DNA from 2 places in the Dactylosporangium sp. NPDC050588 genome. Region 2 is predicted to be linked to the other one. Evidence: riboswitches for the same ligand, from Rfam matches in the RefSeq annotation. Region 2 holds a riboswitch; the other holds the start of a gene.

Region 1 (7,631 bases), on a different contig from region 2:
TTCCAGGCGATGGAGGAGATGGAGCGGGCCGCCGCCGGCACCTCCGTGCGCACCGGCTGGCTCGACCGGATGCTCGGCGTCACCGGCGCCTCCGCCCCGACCGCGGGCGTCGCGATGGGCGCGACGTCCCCGGCCCGCGCGTTCGCCGGCCCGTCCCCGGACGTGTCGATGTCGTCCGTCGACGGCTTCAAGCTCTCCGGCAACGACGCCAGGACCCCGATGGCCGCGACCATCGCCAAGCTGTTCGACGGCGCCCCGGCGGTCATGGCCGACCCGGCCCGCGCCGTCAACGCCACCCTGGGCACCGTCGCCGCGCTCGGCGCGTACACCCCGGCGGCGACCTACCCGTCGACCGCCCTCGGCAGGGCGCTGTGCGACGTCGCGCGCCTGGTGAAGTCGAACGTCGGCCTGATGGCGGCCACCGTCGACTTCGGCGACTGGGACATGCACGAGGGCCTCGGCGGCCCCGTGAAGGGCCAGCGGATGCACGACCACCTGACGGAGCTCGCCCTGGCGCTGGCGGCGTTCGCGACCGACCTCGGCGACGCCTTCAACCGCGTCACCCTGGTCACGCTCAGCGAGTTCGGCCGGCGCGTCGCGGAGAACGGCTCCCGCGGCGTCGACCACGGCAACGGCAACGCCATGCTCCTGCTCGGCGGCAACGTCCGCGGCGGCCGCGTGCACGGCATCTGGCCCGGCCTCGCCCCGGCCAAGCTCACCGCCGGTGACCTGACGTCCACCACCGACTACCGGTCGGTGATCGGTGAGCTGCTCCAGCGCCGCTGCGGCGTCGGGTCGCTGACGGGCATCTTCCCGAACGTCACGCCGTCCTCGTACGAGCTGGCCCTGGCCCGCCGCTGATGCCGGCGAGCAGGAGGGCGAGACCGCCGCGGAACTCCTCGTCGGTGCCGACCTGACGGGCCGCCGCGCCGAGCTGCCGCATGTGTGGGAACGCGGCGGGGTCGAGCCCGGCGATGGCGGCCGTGCCGGGGCCGGACAGCGGGCCGAGGTGCTCGAGCTGGATCGCGCCGACGAGGTACGACAGCAGCCCCCGCAGCGCGACGACCCTGCGCTCCGGGTCGGTGACGGTCTCGGCCAGGATGCCGGCGACCGTCTCCGACCAGCGCAGGATGGCGGGCGACCGGTGCCGGTGCGTCATGGTCAGCGGGACGACGGCCGGGTGGGCGCCGACCGCGACGCGGACCCGCTCCACCATGACGGTGATCCGTCCGGGCCAGTCGCCGCCCTGCGGTGGTGTGGGGTCCACGGCGCCGAGCACCAGCTCGACGACGAGGCCTTCGAGCGCCTCGCGGTCGTCGACGTAGCGGTACAGGCTCATCGTGCCCATGCCGAGCTGCTGGGCGACGGCGCGCATGGTCAGCCCGGCCGGCCCGTCACGGTCGAGCACCGCGAGCGCCGCCGCGGCGATCTGCGCGGATGTGAGTGATCGCGGTCGAGGCATGGCACTTGACAGCGTACGTCATACGCCTACGCTTGCCGGTAAGAGTACGTTGTACGCTTACGATCACGCGGAGGTGTCATGCTCGTCGTCGATTCCCGGCGCCTGCAGGTCGTCGTGGGGGAGCCGGTCGCCGTGCCGGACCCGTCGCTGCTGGTGCACCTGCAGTTCCGCCGCTTCGCCGGCTGCCCGGTCTGCAACCTGCACCTGCGCTCGATCGTCCGCCGCCACGACGAGATCACCGCGGCCGGCGTCCGCGAGGTCGTCGTGTTCCACTCCACCGCGGCGGCGCTGCGCGAGCACGTGACGGACCTGCCGTTCCCGGTCGTGCCCGACCCGCAGAAGCGCCTGTACCGAGAGTTCGGCGTCGAGTCCTCCCGCCGGGCCCTGCTCGACCCCCGCGTCTGGCCCACGATCCTGCGCGCCGTGGCCCGCAGCACCTGGGCCCTGCTCCGCGGCCGCGAACGCCCGCCGTCGCTCACCCCGGCCGGCGGCCGCTTCGGCCTCCCGGCCGACTTCCTCATCACCCCCGACGGCACGGTCCTCGCCGCGAAGTACGGCGAGCACGCCTACGACCAGTGGCCCGTCGACGAGCTCCTGAGCCTCGTCGAGCGGCACGGGTAGGACTGGCACCGGCGGAGCTGGCCGCAGACGCGGCGGACTGACCCGGCCCGGCGGCGCTGCGCGGCGATGGTGCGCCGCGGGTCGGACACAGGGTGCGCGTACTGTGCGCGCAGGTCCGTGAGGATCGGGGGCCGACCCGAGGAGGATCATTGAAGCGCAGTGCCGCGCTGGCCGTCGTCGCCGTCCTGGCGGTCAGCGGATGCAGCTCGCCGAGCAAGGGCAGCGCCGCACCCGCCGCTATGACGCCGAGCGCCCCGGGCGCGACGGGTGGGTCCGGCGCCGGCGGCCTGGGCGCCGCGAGCCAGTCCGCGTCCGCGCCGAGCGGGGCGTGCACGATCTTCCCCGCGGACAACGTGTGGCACGCCGACGTGTCGAGGCTGCCGGTGCACCGGGACTCGGCGGCGTGGGTCGGCAGCATCGGGGCGCAGGCGCACGCGCACCCGGACTTCGGCTCGGGGCTCATCGACGGCGCGCCGTTCGGCATCCCGGTCACGACGGTCGGGCAGGGGCAGGCCGGCGTGAAGGTCAGCTTCGAGTACGCGGACGAGAGCGACAAGGGCCCGTACCCGATCCCGCGCAACGCCAGGATCGAGGGCGGCCCGAACGCCGACGGGGACCGGCACGTCATCGTGCACGACACGGCGGCCTGCAAGGTGTACGAGCTGTACGCCGCCCGCCCGAACGCGGACGGGTCGTGGAAGGCCGGGTCCGGGGCGGTGTTCGACCTGCGCCGCAACGACCTGCGCAAGGCCGGCTGGACGTCGGCGGACGCCGCGGGCCTGTCGATCCTGGCCGGGCTGCCGCGCGCTGACGAGGTCGCCAAGGGCAGGATCGACCACGCGATCCGGTTCACCGCGCCGCGCACGAGGAACGCGTACGTGTGGCCCGCCCGGCACGCGGCGTCCAGCAGCACCGACGCGAACCTACCGCCGATGGGTGCCCGGTTCCGGCTGAAGGCGTCCGTCGACATCTCGAAGTTCCCGGCGCAGGCGCGAGTGGTGGCGCAGGCGCTCAAGCAGTACGGAGCCGTTCTCGCCGACAACGGCTCGCCGTGGTTCTTCTCCGGCACGCAGGACGACCGGTGGAGCAACGATCAGCTCAACGCGCTCAAGGGGCTGAAGGGCAGCGACTTCGAGGCGGTGGACGCCAGCCTCCTGATGGTCGACGCGAATTCAGCCCGCTGTAAGCCATAAACCTAGCGTCCTAGGATGCGCTACGCGCTGTGGTGTGGACCACGGGCGCGTGACCATGGTCAAAGAACCGGTAGATTAGGCATCGCCGGCAATACCCGCGCGGGAGAGATCGTCTGCATTCAGGGCGACGCCGAAGGGGCAAATCCTCCCCGGAACCTCTCAGGCAGAAGGACCGCGACGGGTTGGCACCTCTGGAGGCCACACGACAGAGGGGGAGGGACGTGCGCAGCCCCGACCCCCGGATCCGAAAGAGTGTGGCCAATGACCAGTTTCGCGAGCAGGCACATCGGACCGTCGCCGGACGAGCAGACGACGATGCTGAAGACCGTCGGGCACGACTCCGTCGAGGCGTTGATGACGGCGGCCATCCCCGGCTCGATCCGCTGGCACCAGCCGCTCCAGCTGCCCCTTGCCGCGTCCGAGGCCGAGGTGCTGGGGGAGCTGCGCGCCCTCGCGGCGGCGAACCGGACGCTCGTCAGCATGATCGGCCTCGGCTACTACGGCACGCACACGCCGCCGGTCATCCTGCGCAACGTCCTGGAGGACCCGTCGTGGTACACGGCGTACACGCCGTACCAGCCGGAGATCAGCCAGGGCCGGCTCGAGGCGCTGCTCAACTTCCAGACGGTGATCACGGACCTGACGGGGCTGCCGGTCGCGGGCGCGTCGCTGCTGGACGAGGCGACCGCCGCCGCTGAGGCGATGACCCTGGCGCGGCGCTCGTCGAAGGTCAAGCCCGACGTGTACGTCGTGGACAGCGACGTCCTGCCGCAGACCCTTGCCGTCATCCGGACCAGGGCGGAGCCGCTCGGCATCGACGTGCGGACGGTGAACCTGCGGACCGAGGAGCTGCCGGCGGAGTTCTTCGGCCTGCACCTGCAGTACCCCGGCGCGTCCGGCGCGGTCCGTGACCTGGCGGACATCACCAGGCAGGCGCACGACAAGGGCGCGATCGTCACGTTCGCCGCGGACCTGCTCGCGCTGTGCCTGCTGCAGGAGCCGGCGGCGTTCGGCGCGGACGTCGCGGTCGGCAGCGCGCAGCGGTTCGGCGTGCCGATGGGCTTCGGCGGTCCGCACGCCGGCTACATGTCGGTCCGCAAGGGCCTGGAGCGGACCCTGCCGGGGCGGCTCGTCGGCGTGTCCAAGGACGCGGACGGCGCCCCCGCCTACCGGCTCGCCCTGCAGACCCGTGAGCAGCACATCCGGCGGGAGAAGGCGACCAGCAACATCTGCACCGCGCAGGTGCTCCTCGCGGTCACGGCCAGCATGTACGCCGTCTACCACGGCCCCGACGGGCTGCGGGAGATCGCGTCCCGCACGCACGACATGGCGGTGCGGCTCGCGGCGGGGCTGCGGGCCGGCGGTGTCACCACCGAGCACGAGGCGTTCTTCGACACGGTGACGGCCGTCGTACCGGGGAAGGCGAAGGACGTCGTCGGCGCGGCCGCGGACCGGGGGATCAACCTGCGGCAGGTCGACGCGGACCGGGTCGGCATCGCGTGCGACGAGACGACGACGTTCGGGCACCTGCGTGACGTCCTGGCCGCGTTCGGTCTCGCGCACGTCGACGTGACCGCGCTGGACACGGCGGACGTGGTGCCGGCCGAGCTGCGCCGCACCAGCGACTACCTGAGCCACCCGGTGTTCTCCACGCACCGGTCGGAGACGGCGATGCTGCGGTATCTGAAGCGGCTCTCCGACATGGACTACGCGCTCGACCGGGGGATGATCCCGCTCGGGTCGTGCACGATGAAGCTCAACGCGACCGTGGAGATGGAGCCGATCACCTGGCCGGAGTTCGCCAACGTGCACCCGTTCGCGCCGGCGGCGCAGACGCAGGGCTACCGGAAGCTGATCGGTGACCTGGAGCGGTGGCTGGCGGAGGTCACCGGCTACGACGCGGTGTCGCTGCAGCCGAACGCGGGGTCGCAGGGCGAGCTGGCGGGCCTGCTCGCGATCCGTGCCTACCACCACTCGCGGGGCGACACCGGGCGGGACATGTGCCTGATCCCGTCGAGCGCCCACGGCACGAACGCGGCGAGCGCCGTGATGGCGGGCATGCGGGTCGCGGTGGTGGCGTGTGACGAGCTGGGCAACGTCGATCTCGGTGACCTCGAGGCGAAGATCGAGCTGCACCGGGACCGGCTGGCCGCGATCATGGTGACGTATCCGTCGACGCACGGGGTGTACGAGGCGGGAATCTCCGACCTGTGCGCGAAGGTGCACGAGGCGGGCGGCCAGGTGTACGTCGACGGGGCGAACCTCAACGCGCTGCTCGGCTACGCGAAGCCGGGGCAGTTCGGGGCGGACGTGTCGCACCTGAACCTGCACAAGACGTTCTGCATCCCGCACGGCGGCGGCGGCCCGGGTGTCGGCCCGGTCGCGGTCCGTGCCCACCTGGCGCAGTTCCTGCCGTCGCACCCGGTCTTCGAGCAGGACGGCGCGCAGGACGGTGTGACGGCGCCGGTCGGGCCGGTGTCGGCGGCGCCGTGGGGGTCCGCGGGAATCCTGCCGATCCCGTGGGCGTACCTGCGGCTGATGGGCCCGGACGGGCTGACGAAGGCGACGGCGACGGCGGTCCTCGCGGCGAACTACGTGGCGGCGCGGCTGCGGGAGCACTACCCGGTGCTGTACAGCGGCAGCGAGGGTCTCGTCGCGCACGAGTGCATCCTGGACCTGCGCGCGATCACGAAGACGACCGGTGTGAGCGTGGCGGACGTCGCGAAGCGGCTCATCGACTACGGGTTCCACGCGCCGACGATGTCGTTCCCGGTGTCGGGCACGCTGATGGTGGAGCCGACCGAGAGCGAGGACCTGGCGGAGCTGGACCGGTTCTGTGACGCGATGATCGCGATCCGTGAGGAGATCGACCGGGTGGCGTCCGGGGAGTGGCCGGCGGGGGACAACCCCCTCGCGGGCGCGCCGCACACGGCGGCGGTCGTCACCGCAGACGAGTGGGCGCACGCCTACCCGAGGTCGCTCGCCGCCTACCCGGCCGGTGTGACGGTGGCGAAGTACTGGCCGCCGGTGCGGCGGATCGACGACAGTTACGGCGACCGGAACCTGGTCTGCTCGTGCCCGCCGGCGTCAGCCTTCGAGGAGTGAGTGGCTACGGAGTGTGACCGCTCAGGCGGCTTTGACGAGGACGTGCATGGCCGGGCCGCGGTGCGGTTCGATCACGCTGCAGTCAGGAAGTAGCTCTCCGGTGTCCTCGAAGACGATCACTCCGTTGCACAGGAGGCTCCACCCCTGTTCGGGGTGCGAGGCCAGGATCCTGGCCGCTTCGTGGTCGGAGTCGTGGGCCGAGGGGCACGCTGGTTGGTGCTGGCAGAGCATCCGGGGTCTCCGTTTGAGAGGTTCAGGTGGGGCCTGTGGGGTGGTTCACATGACCAGTGATGCACGCTACTACGGCCAACGACACGAATCCGCACATGTGACGGCACAACTTGGGGATAATCCGCCATTCGTATGAGCCCATTAGGACCGGTCGTCGGGTATTGGCCCGGGACGGTGGATCTGCACCCTCCCGGGTCGGAACCGGCGTGCCGGCCACACGTTTGGGAGCGTTCCCGGCTGGAGTGGCGTTCGCGCGACGGCGGTGACCCTCTGCAACTGCTGGAGGCGTTCCTCGTCGACGCCGGATTGCCCGTCTCCGACGTGTCCCGGTCACGGACGGTGACGGACGGGGTGTGTGGCGCGGCGGTGCTCCTGGCGCCGCCGTCGGCCGTGGCGTCGCCGGCGCCGGGCGTGCCGGATCTCGTCGCGGTCGTCTACGCCCACACCCCGCCGCCGTACGCGTTCGCGGGGCCGGCCGTGCCCGGCGACGCCCGGGTGGGCCCGTGGACGCCGAGCTGGACCCCGGGGGAGCACGCCGCCGCGGTCGAGGCGGTCCGGGCGGCGATCGCCCGCGGCGACGTCTACCAGGCCAACGTCGTCGGCCACGCGAGCGCCCCGTTGGCGGGCGACCCGCGCGCCGCGCTCGCCAGGGTCGCGGCGCTGCCGGGTGCCCGCTACGGCGGGGTGCTGTCCGGCGCGGACGGCGGCTGGTGGGTGGCGTGCGCGTCGCCGGAGACGCTGGTCGAGGTCGCCGGCGGCCGCGCGGTGACCCGCCCGATCAAAGGCACCCGCCCCGCGACCGCGCAGGGCCGCGCGGAGCTGCTCGCGTCGGCGAAGGAACGCGCCGAACACGTCATGATCGTCGACCTGGAGCGCAACGACCTGGGCCGGGTCGCCCGGACCGGCAGCGTCCGCGTCGACGAGCTGTTCGCGATCCGCCGCTGGTCGCGGCTGTGGCAGGCGGAGTCGACGGTCAGCGCCGACCTGGCGCCCGGCGTCGGCCTCGCCGGGCTGCTGGG
Region 2 (7,631 bases):
GGCGCCGAGGAGCGTCGCCCGGCCGGCGTCGGCGGGGGACATCGCGGCCAGAGCCGCGCCGAGCACGTCCACGAAGTACCGGGACATGGGCATGTCGGCGCCGGAGCCGCGCAGCGGCGCCTGCCACACGTGCCGGTGCGCGTCGACGAACCCCGCGGTCACGGTGAGCCCCGTCGCGTCGATGACCTCACACGACGGATCGGCCTGGGCGGCCAGCGAAGGACCGACGGCCGTGATCACGCCGCCGGTGCAGAGGACGTCGGTGCCCGGCAACTCCGGACCGTTGCCGGGCACGACGTGAGCGTTCTGAATGAGCACCTGACGATGCACGTACACCTCCGAGAAAAGCTTTCGTGAAAGCTATCTTGAAAGTTGTGTGCGAGGCAAGGCGCGGGGTCAGGTGGCGGTGCAGGTCACCGCCGGCGCCGAGTTGGTGCTGTTCCAGGAGCCGTTGAAGCCGAAGCTCGTGGACTGCCCGGCGCCCAGCTTGCCGTTGTAGCTCACGTTCGTGGCCGTCGAGACGGCCCCGCTGGACGTGATCGCCGCGTTCCAGAACGAGGTGATCGTCTGGCCGTTGGCCCAGGTCAGGCGGACCGTCCAGCCGTTGGTCCCGGCCGCGCCGGCGGTGACGGTCACGTTGGCGCCGAAGCCGCCGCTCCACTCGCTGGTCTTGGCGTAGCTCGCCGAGCAGCCGCCCGGCGGCACCGAGACCGACGCCGACGGTGACGTCGACGGCGACCGCGAGGCCGACGGCGACGTGGAGGGCGACCGCGACGGCGACGCGCTGTTCGAAGGCCCGGGCCCACCGGTGAAGATCACGTCACTGCAGAAGTAGTACGACTGGTCCAGGTGGCTGGCCTGCCAGATCGTGTACATGACGTGCCGGCCGGTCCGGCTCCCGGCGTTGACCTGCGCCTGGTACTGCGGCGCCGGCGCGTACCGTCCGGTGCTGTTGACCAGCTCGAGGCTCGCCCACGTCAGCGGCTGCGTGGTCGGGTCGAACCCCTGCTTGGTGATGTAGATGCGCAGGTAGTCGGCGCCGTGCTGGGCGGCGTCGGTGAGGGTCAGCGTGAAGTTGTTCGGCTTCGTCGCGGCGACCCACGCCCCGACGGTGTCCATGGAGGCGTACCGGCCGTTCTGCGTACGCCCACCGCTGCACAGCTGACCGTCGGGGATGGCGGCCTGGTGGTTGCCGGCGACGCCCTCGCGGTAGAGGCCGTTCCAGTTCCACATCGTGTCCGGGTTGGTCTGCCAGGCCTGGGCGCACATCGGGTCGGTCTGGGACATGTTCGGGTTCTGGAAGTCGCTGCCCCACCTGGCCCAGCAGCCGTAGTTGCGCGACGGCGGGTCGGTGACCGAGCCGTGCGCGGCGGCGGGACTCTGCGCGACGACGACCGCGGCCACCGCGGCGGCCAGGGTGGCGACCGCGCCGATGGCGAACGGTCTCATACGGGCTGAAAGTTGCACTGGGAACTCCGTCACGTCGATGCGAGTTGCATGCATGGCGACGCCTGCGGCGCAGCTCAGATGCTGTCCGCGGCGCTGTGCGGCTCCCACCCACATGATACCCGGGCCATGGATCACCGTGAATGGACAGGTCTCCGATCGCCCATGCGCGACTCTCCGTGCACCGACGGGACCGCCAACGTCGACGCCACCGCGCGTGGCCCTCCACGCACCGGCGGGGACCCGCACCAACCGCGCGACGCCGCCCGTCATGGGCGCACAAACTCCACCGGATCACGGAACCCGCGATGTTCGCCGCTCCCACGGAGCCCGGAGTTCATCGCCCTCGCGACGCCTGTCATTCCACAGCGGCCGAACGCTCCCGCTGCCCCGCGGCCCGCCCCGCTCTGGGTCACGCACCTCTCTGCGCTGCATCGCTCTTCGTTGCGCGCCCGCACAGACGTTGGTCAATGCCATGGTTCGCGGCATCGCGGCATCAATCCAATAGACGTTGCGCGATCCACTCCTCAAGCGATCCCTGAAACCGGGGCGGATCGCGCAGCGTCGATCGCGACAGGGGCTATTCAGGGCATTGACCAACGTCGGTGGGAGGGTTGCGCGGCGCGCCAGCCCGAACAGTTGGGGCGGCGGGGCGGGGACGCGTAGCGGGGCGAGCGGGCAAGGCGGGGCGAGGGGCAAGGACAGAGGGAGGATGCGTAGGCAGCGCGAGGGGCAAGGACAGAGCGAAAGAGGTGCAGGCAGAACGAGGGCAACGACAGGCGAGAACACGAGGAGGGGCCGGGATGGTGCGCGCACGCGCAATTCCAGCCACGCGCGCCGCGCGGGCTGTGCGCCGCTCGCGGCGCATTGGGGTGCGGGTGAGAATCCCCGCCGGGCCCCGCCGCGTCAGCGGTGGGGGGAATTCCAGCTCAGCACTCGATGACGGTGACGGCCAGGCCGCCGCGGGCGGTTTCCTTGTACTTCACCGACATGTCGCGGCCGGTGTCGCGCATGGTGCGGATCGCCTTGTCGAGGGTGACCTTGTGGCTGCCGTCGCCGTTCAGGGCGAGGCGGGCGGCGTTGATGGCCTTCACGCTGGCGATGGCGTTGCGTTCGATGCAGGGGATCTGGACGAGGCCGCCCACCGGGTCGCAGGTGAGGCCCAGGTTGTGCTCCAGGCCGATCTCGGCCGCGTTCTCCACCTGGGCGGGGGTGCCGCCGAGGACCTCGCACAGGCCGGCGGCGGCCATCGCGCACGCCGAGCCCACCTCGCCCTGGCAGCCCACCTCCGCGCCGGAGATGGAGGCGTTGCCCTTGATGAGGATGCCGATGGCGGCGGCGGTGAGGAGGAAGCGGGCGACGCCGTCGTCGGTGGCGCCGGGGACGAAGCGCGTGTAGTAGTGCAGGACGGCGGGGATGATGCCGGCGGCGCCGTTGGTCGGGGCGGTGACGATGCGGCCACCGGAGGCGTTCTCCTCGTTGACGGCGAGGGCGTAGAGGTTCACCCAGTCGAGGACCTTCAGCGGGTCGGCGCCGTCGGCGGAGGCCTTCAGGTCGCGGTACAGTGCCGGCGCCCGCCGCGGCACGCGCAGCCCGCCGGGCAGGACGCCGTCGCGGGAGCAGCCCCGGTCGACGCACGCCTGCATGACGGACCACAGATGCAGCAGCCCGGCCCGGGTCTCGGCGTCGGGGCGCCAGGCGCGTTCGTTGGCGTACATGACGGCGCTCACCGGCAGGTCCAGCGAAGCGCACAGGGCCAGCAGCTCGCCGCCGGTCGCGAACGGGTGCGGCAGCCGCGTGGTGTCGGGCACGATGCCGGTGTCGCCGACCACGAAGCCGCCGCCGACGGAGAAGTACGTGCGTTCGAGCAGCGGCGCGCCGTCGGCGGAGTGGGCGGCGAACCGCATGCCGTTCGGGTGCTCGGGCAGCGACTTGCGCCGGTGTAGGACGACGTCGTCGTCGACGGAGAACGTGACGGCACGGCCGGTGGCGAGGCGGAGCAGGCCGGTGCGGCGGACGTCGTCGACGCGTTCGTCGGCGGTGTCGGTGTCGACGGTCGCCGGGTCCTCCCCGAGCAGGCCGAGGACGACGGCCTTCGCGGAGCCGTGGCCGTGGCCGGTGGCGCCGAGCGAACCGAACAGCTCCGCCCGCACCCGGGCGACCGGCAGCCCGTCCAGCGTCGACGCGAAGCGGCGGGCGGCGCGCATCGGGCCGACGGTGTGCGACGACGACGGGCCGATGCCGACGGAGTACAGGTCGAACGCGCTCAGCGCCACCGGGCTCACCCGACCAGGGCGGCGTAGGCGGCGGCGTCGAGCAGCTCGGGGGCGGCGCCCGTGAGGCGGAGCGTGAAGAGCCAGCCGCGCCGGTACGGGTCGTCGTTGACCGCTCCCGGCTCGGTGGCGATGAGCGGGTTGACCGAGACGACGACGCCGTCGGCGGGCGCGACGAGGTCGCTGACGGACTTCGTCGACTCGATCTCCCCGCACGGCTCGCCGGCGGTGACCAGCGTGCCGACCTCGGGCAGCTGCACGTAGACGATGTCGCCGAGCGCGGACGCGGCGAACGCGGTGATGCCGACGACGCCGTCGGAGAACCACTCGTGGTCACGCGTGTAGGACAGGTGCGACGGGATCGCGGACATGGCGCTCTTTTCCGGCTGGTTCGACGACATGACGTTCACTTCGGCGGAGCGACGTAGAAGGGCAGTTGCACGACTGTGGCGTCGACGCTGGCGCCGCGGACGTCGACGGCGAGCCGGGTGCCGGGCTCGGCGAGGGCGGGCGGCACGTATGCCATCGCGACGGGATGGCCGAGGGTCGGCGACAGCGCGCCGCTGGTGACGGTGCCGGCGACCGCGCCGGTCGCCGGGTCGAGCACCTGGTAACCGGCCCGCGGCGCCCGCCGGGAACCGGTGACGAGGCCGGCCAGGACCTCGACCGGCGCCGAGTCGCGCTGGCGGCGCAGGGCGGCGGCACCGACGAAGTCGCGTTTGGAGAAGTCGACGAGGCGGGCGAGGCCGGCCTGCAACGGGGTCCGCCGGACGGACAGCTCGTGCCCGTACAGCGCCATCCCCGCCTCGAGGCGCAGCGTGTCGCGGCAGGCCAGCCCCGCCGGCGTCGGGCCGCGGTCGAGCAGCGCCCGCCACACGGCGACGGCGTCACCGGGGCGGCAGTAGACCTCGAAGCCGTCCTCGCCGGTGTACCCGGTCCGCGCCAGCAGCACGTCCCGCCCGGCGACGGAGAAGGGGCGGATCGCGTAGTACCGCAGCGGCCCCGGGTCGAGGATCGACGCCGCCGAAGGCCCCTGCACGGCGATCAGCGCCCAGTCGGCGGACGTGTCGCGGACGGTGACGTGGAAACCGTCGGCGTGCTCGCGGAGCATCGCGAAGACGACGGCGGTGTTGGCGGCGTTCGCGACCACCAGGTAGCGCCGGTCCGCGAGGCGGTAGACGACGAGGTCGTCGAGGACCCCGCCGGTGTCGTGGCACAGCATCGTGTACCGGGCGCGCCCGACCTCGATCGCCGACAGCCTGCCGACGAGCGCGTAGTCGAGGAACCGGTCCGCCTCGGCGCCGGTGACCTCGAGCTGGCCCATGTGCGACAGGTCGAACAACCCGGCGGCGCGGCGCACCGCGTGGTGCTCGGCGAGGTCCCCCTGGTAGCGCAGCGGCATGCGCCAGCCGGCGAAGGAGGTGAAGGTGGCGCCGAGATCGCGGTGCACGTCGAAGAGCGGTGTCACGGAGGCTCCCTGGGTCCGGATGCCGTCGCGGACGGCACCCCTGCTGGGTGACCTCCCCGCTCTGTCATCGGAGCCTGAGAGCTTCGCCGCCCGCGACGAGCGGGACGGTTTGCACCGTGGGCGCAGGACACGGATCGTCCTGACTTTCCAGAGTCGCCTGACCACGGCGGTACCGATGCCTGAGAGATTCTGGGGAGAACATTGCTCCTTCGGCGCCTCGGACTGACCGAGGACTCTCCCGTCGCGGGTCGTGCAGCGCGATATGCGGTTGTGGTCAGGACCGTAAGTCCCGCCGCACCGCCCCGTCAAGCCCGGAAAAGTGTTGTGACACGAGACCGAAGGGGTCCGCCTGAGGGTGAACGAACAGACGGGAACGACAGCGGCACAGTCCGACGAGGTCCTCGTGGCGGCGGCCCGCGACGGTGACCGGGCCGCCGTGGAGGCCCTCGCCGCGCGCTACCTGCCGCTGGTCCACTCCGTCGTCGGCCGCGGCGCCGACCGGGACCTCGACGTCGACGACATCGTCCAGGACGCGATGGTCCGTGTCGTGACGGGGGTTTCGACGGTACGGCAGGCCGGGCGCTTCCGGTCGTGGGTGGTGACGATCGCCCTGCGGCAGCTCGCCGACGCCCGCGCGGAGGCCCGCCGGGCCAGGCTGACCCGCGGCGAGGACCAGCCGGACGGCCTGCCCGACACCGCCGACCCGGCGGCGGACTTCGTCGGCCTCGCCGTCCTGCGGCAGGTCCTGGACGTCGAGCAGCGGGGGATCGCGGAGGCGGCCCGCTGGCTGGACCCGGCGCACCGCACGGTCCTGTCGCTGTGGTGGCTGGAGGCCGGCGGTCACCTGACCCGCGCCGAGGTCGCCGACGCCCTCGACCTGCCGGCCGCGCACGCCGGGGTGCGGGTGCAGCGGATGCGCGAGCAGCTCGACGTGGCCCCGCTCGGTGGTCCGCGCCCTGGACGCGTCGCCCGGCTGCTGCCCGGCGCTGCGCGAGGTGGTGTCCGGCTGGGACGGCGAGCCGGACCCGTTGTGGCGCAAGCGGATCGCCCGGCACGTCCGCGACTGTCCACAGTGCACGGATCGGTCCCGCCGGCTCCCGGCGGCGGAGGGCCTCCTCGCCGGCCTGCCGCTCCCGGTGCCCCCACCGAAGGCGACCACCGGTGGATGGGCGCTCAAGGCCTTCGCACTGGCCGGCGGCGCCGCGGCCCTGGCGCTCGCGCTCGTGATCGGCGTGACGGTGTGGCGGCAGCCGGATGAGCCGCGGCGGGAGGTGCCGGCCGCCCGCGACCGCCCAGGCGCCCGCACCGTCGTCGCCCGCCGCCTCCCCGGCCGCACCGTCCCCGTCCGTGCCGCCGTTCTTCGCCGTCTCCCGCGTCGAGGTCCTTCGTGGCCGCACCGCTGTTGGACAGGAAGCCGAACGGGTCCTTGAGGGTGGTGTCGTCGAAGATCCAGACGGACCGGTCGCCGTACCGGGTGCTCTGCCCGTTGTCGCGCCCCGCCACCCGCTGCTGCTTGGATCGAGTGGCTGGCCTGCTCTGAGGGAAGCGGTTGGATGGGGCGGGAAAAGCGGCGCAGGCAGGACGGCGGTGTGCGTCGCGTGGTGTGACGACCTGGCTGAAGAGGGCTGCGTCCGGAGACCTCGCCGCGTCCGGCTGTCCGGACGCGGTCTTGTCAGGGCGGTGTGTGGGTCGCCGGCGCCCGGGGGTTCTGATGGGCCTGCGGTCGGGCTTCTTTCGCCGGGGGCGCCGCGGGTTTGTGCACCGTGTGAAGCCCCGGCGCCGGAGTGCCGGGGGTGTGGTCGCGGACATGGTGGTTCCGGGTGGCGGCGCGAAAGTTTCCCGGCTGACGCCTGGCCGAGCGGCGGGGCAGGTGGACCTTACGGAGAGGTGCCTGACCGACACCGCCGGCGACGCTGGGTGGCCGGGGTCCGGGTGGTGGTGGCGAAACTTTCAGGCGGGGCGGCGGGCGATCGCGATCACGGACTGGCCGAACGGTGGGGTGACGAAGCGTTCGGCGAAGCGGGTCATCGGGGCGACCGTCGAGTCGTAGAACTTGACCATCATGCCGGGGCCGGGCTTCTGGCGCAGGAGGCAGGTGGAGACGTAGTAGCCGATCAGGCCGAGCGAGTTGGCGTAGTGCAGCTTCTCGATCTCCAGGTCGGCGGCGAGCAGCACCTCACGCATGGTCTTCTTGGTGTACCGGCGGACGTGGCCGGTCGCGATGTCGGCGGGGCCCATCGCGAAGGGGAACGCCGGCACCACGATGATCACGTGGCCGCCGGGGCGGACCAGGGAGCGCATGGTGCGCAGGGCGCCCAGGTGGTCCTCGATGTGCTCCAGGACGTTGTACGACACGGCGGCGCTGTGCTCGGCGGTGACGTCGCTGGGCAGCATGAGCTCGCGGATCGACACCTCGCGGTCGGCCGAGAAGCGCTCCTTGAGCG

What was found. A riboswitch is a leader RNA that binds a small molecule or an ion and turns the genes downstream of it on or off. The one in region 2 is predicted to bind glycine.
Region 1: linked by a shared signal. The riboswitch ahead of gcvP (aminomethyl-transferring glycine dehydrogenase) and the one ahead of gcvT (glycine cleavage system aminomethyltransferase GcvT) in region 2 are both predicted to bind glycine.

Annotation. Positions count from the first base shown of each region.
Region 1 is NZ_JBFAJA010000015.1:128,032-135,662, forward strand. Features, by position in the region: gene AB0I21_RS12775 (DUF1501 domain-containing protein) at 1-861, shown strand, start outside; gene AB0I21_RS12780 (TetR/AcrR family transcriptional regulator C-terminal domain-containing protein) at 821-1,462, opposite strand; gene AB0I21_RS12785 (peroxiredoxin-like family protein) at 1,541-2,083, shown strand; gene AB0I21_RS12790 (hypothetical protein) at 2,233-3,276, shown strand; glycine riboswitch at 3,367-3,461, shown strand; gene gcvP (aminomethyl-transferring glycine dehydrogenase) at 3,538-6,381, shown strand; gene AB0I21_RS12800 (DUF5999 family protein) at 6,403-6,612, opposite strand; gene AB0I21_RS12805 (chorismate-binding protein) at 6,745-7,631, shown strand, end outside.
Region 2 is NZ_JBFAJA010000030.1:97,116-104,746, forward strand. Features, by position in the region: gene AB0I21_RS22290 (amidohydrolase family protein) at 1-294, opposite strand, end outside; gene AB0I21_RS22295 (lytic polysaccharide monooxygenase) at 397-1,449, opposite strand; gene AB0I21_RS22300 (L-serine ammonia-lyase) at 2,376-3,722, opposite strand; gene AB0I21_RS22305 (glycine cleavage system H protein) at 3,728-4,120, opposite strand; gene gcvT (glycine cleavage system aminomethyltransferase GcvT) at 4,126-5,187, opposite strand; glycine riboswitch at 5,345-5,438, opposite strand; gene AB0I21_RS22315 (sigma-70 family RNA polymerase sigma factor) at 5,543-6,445, shown strand; gene AB0I21_RS22320 (methyltransferase domain-containing protein) at 7,138-7,631, opposite strand, start outside.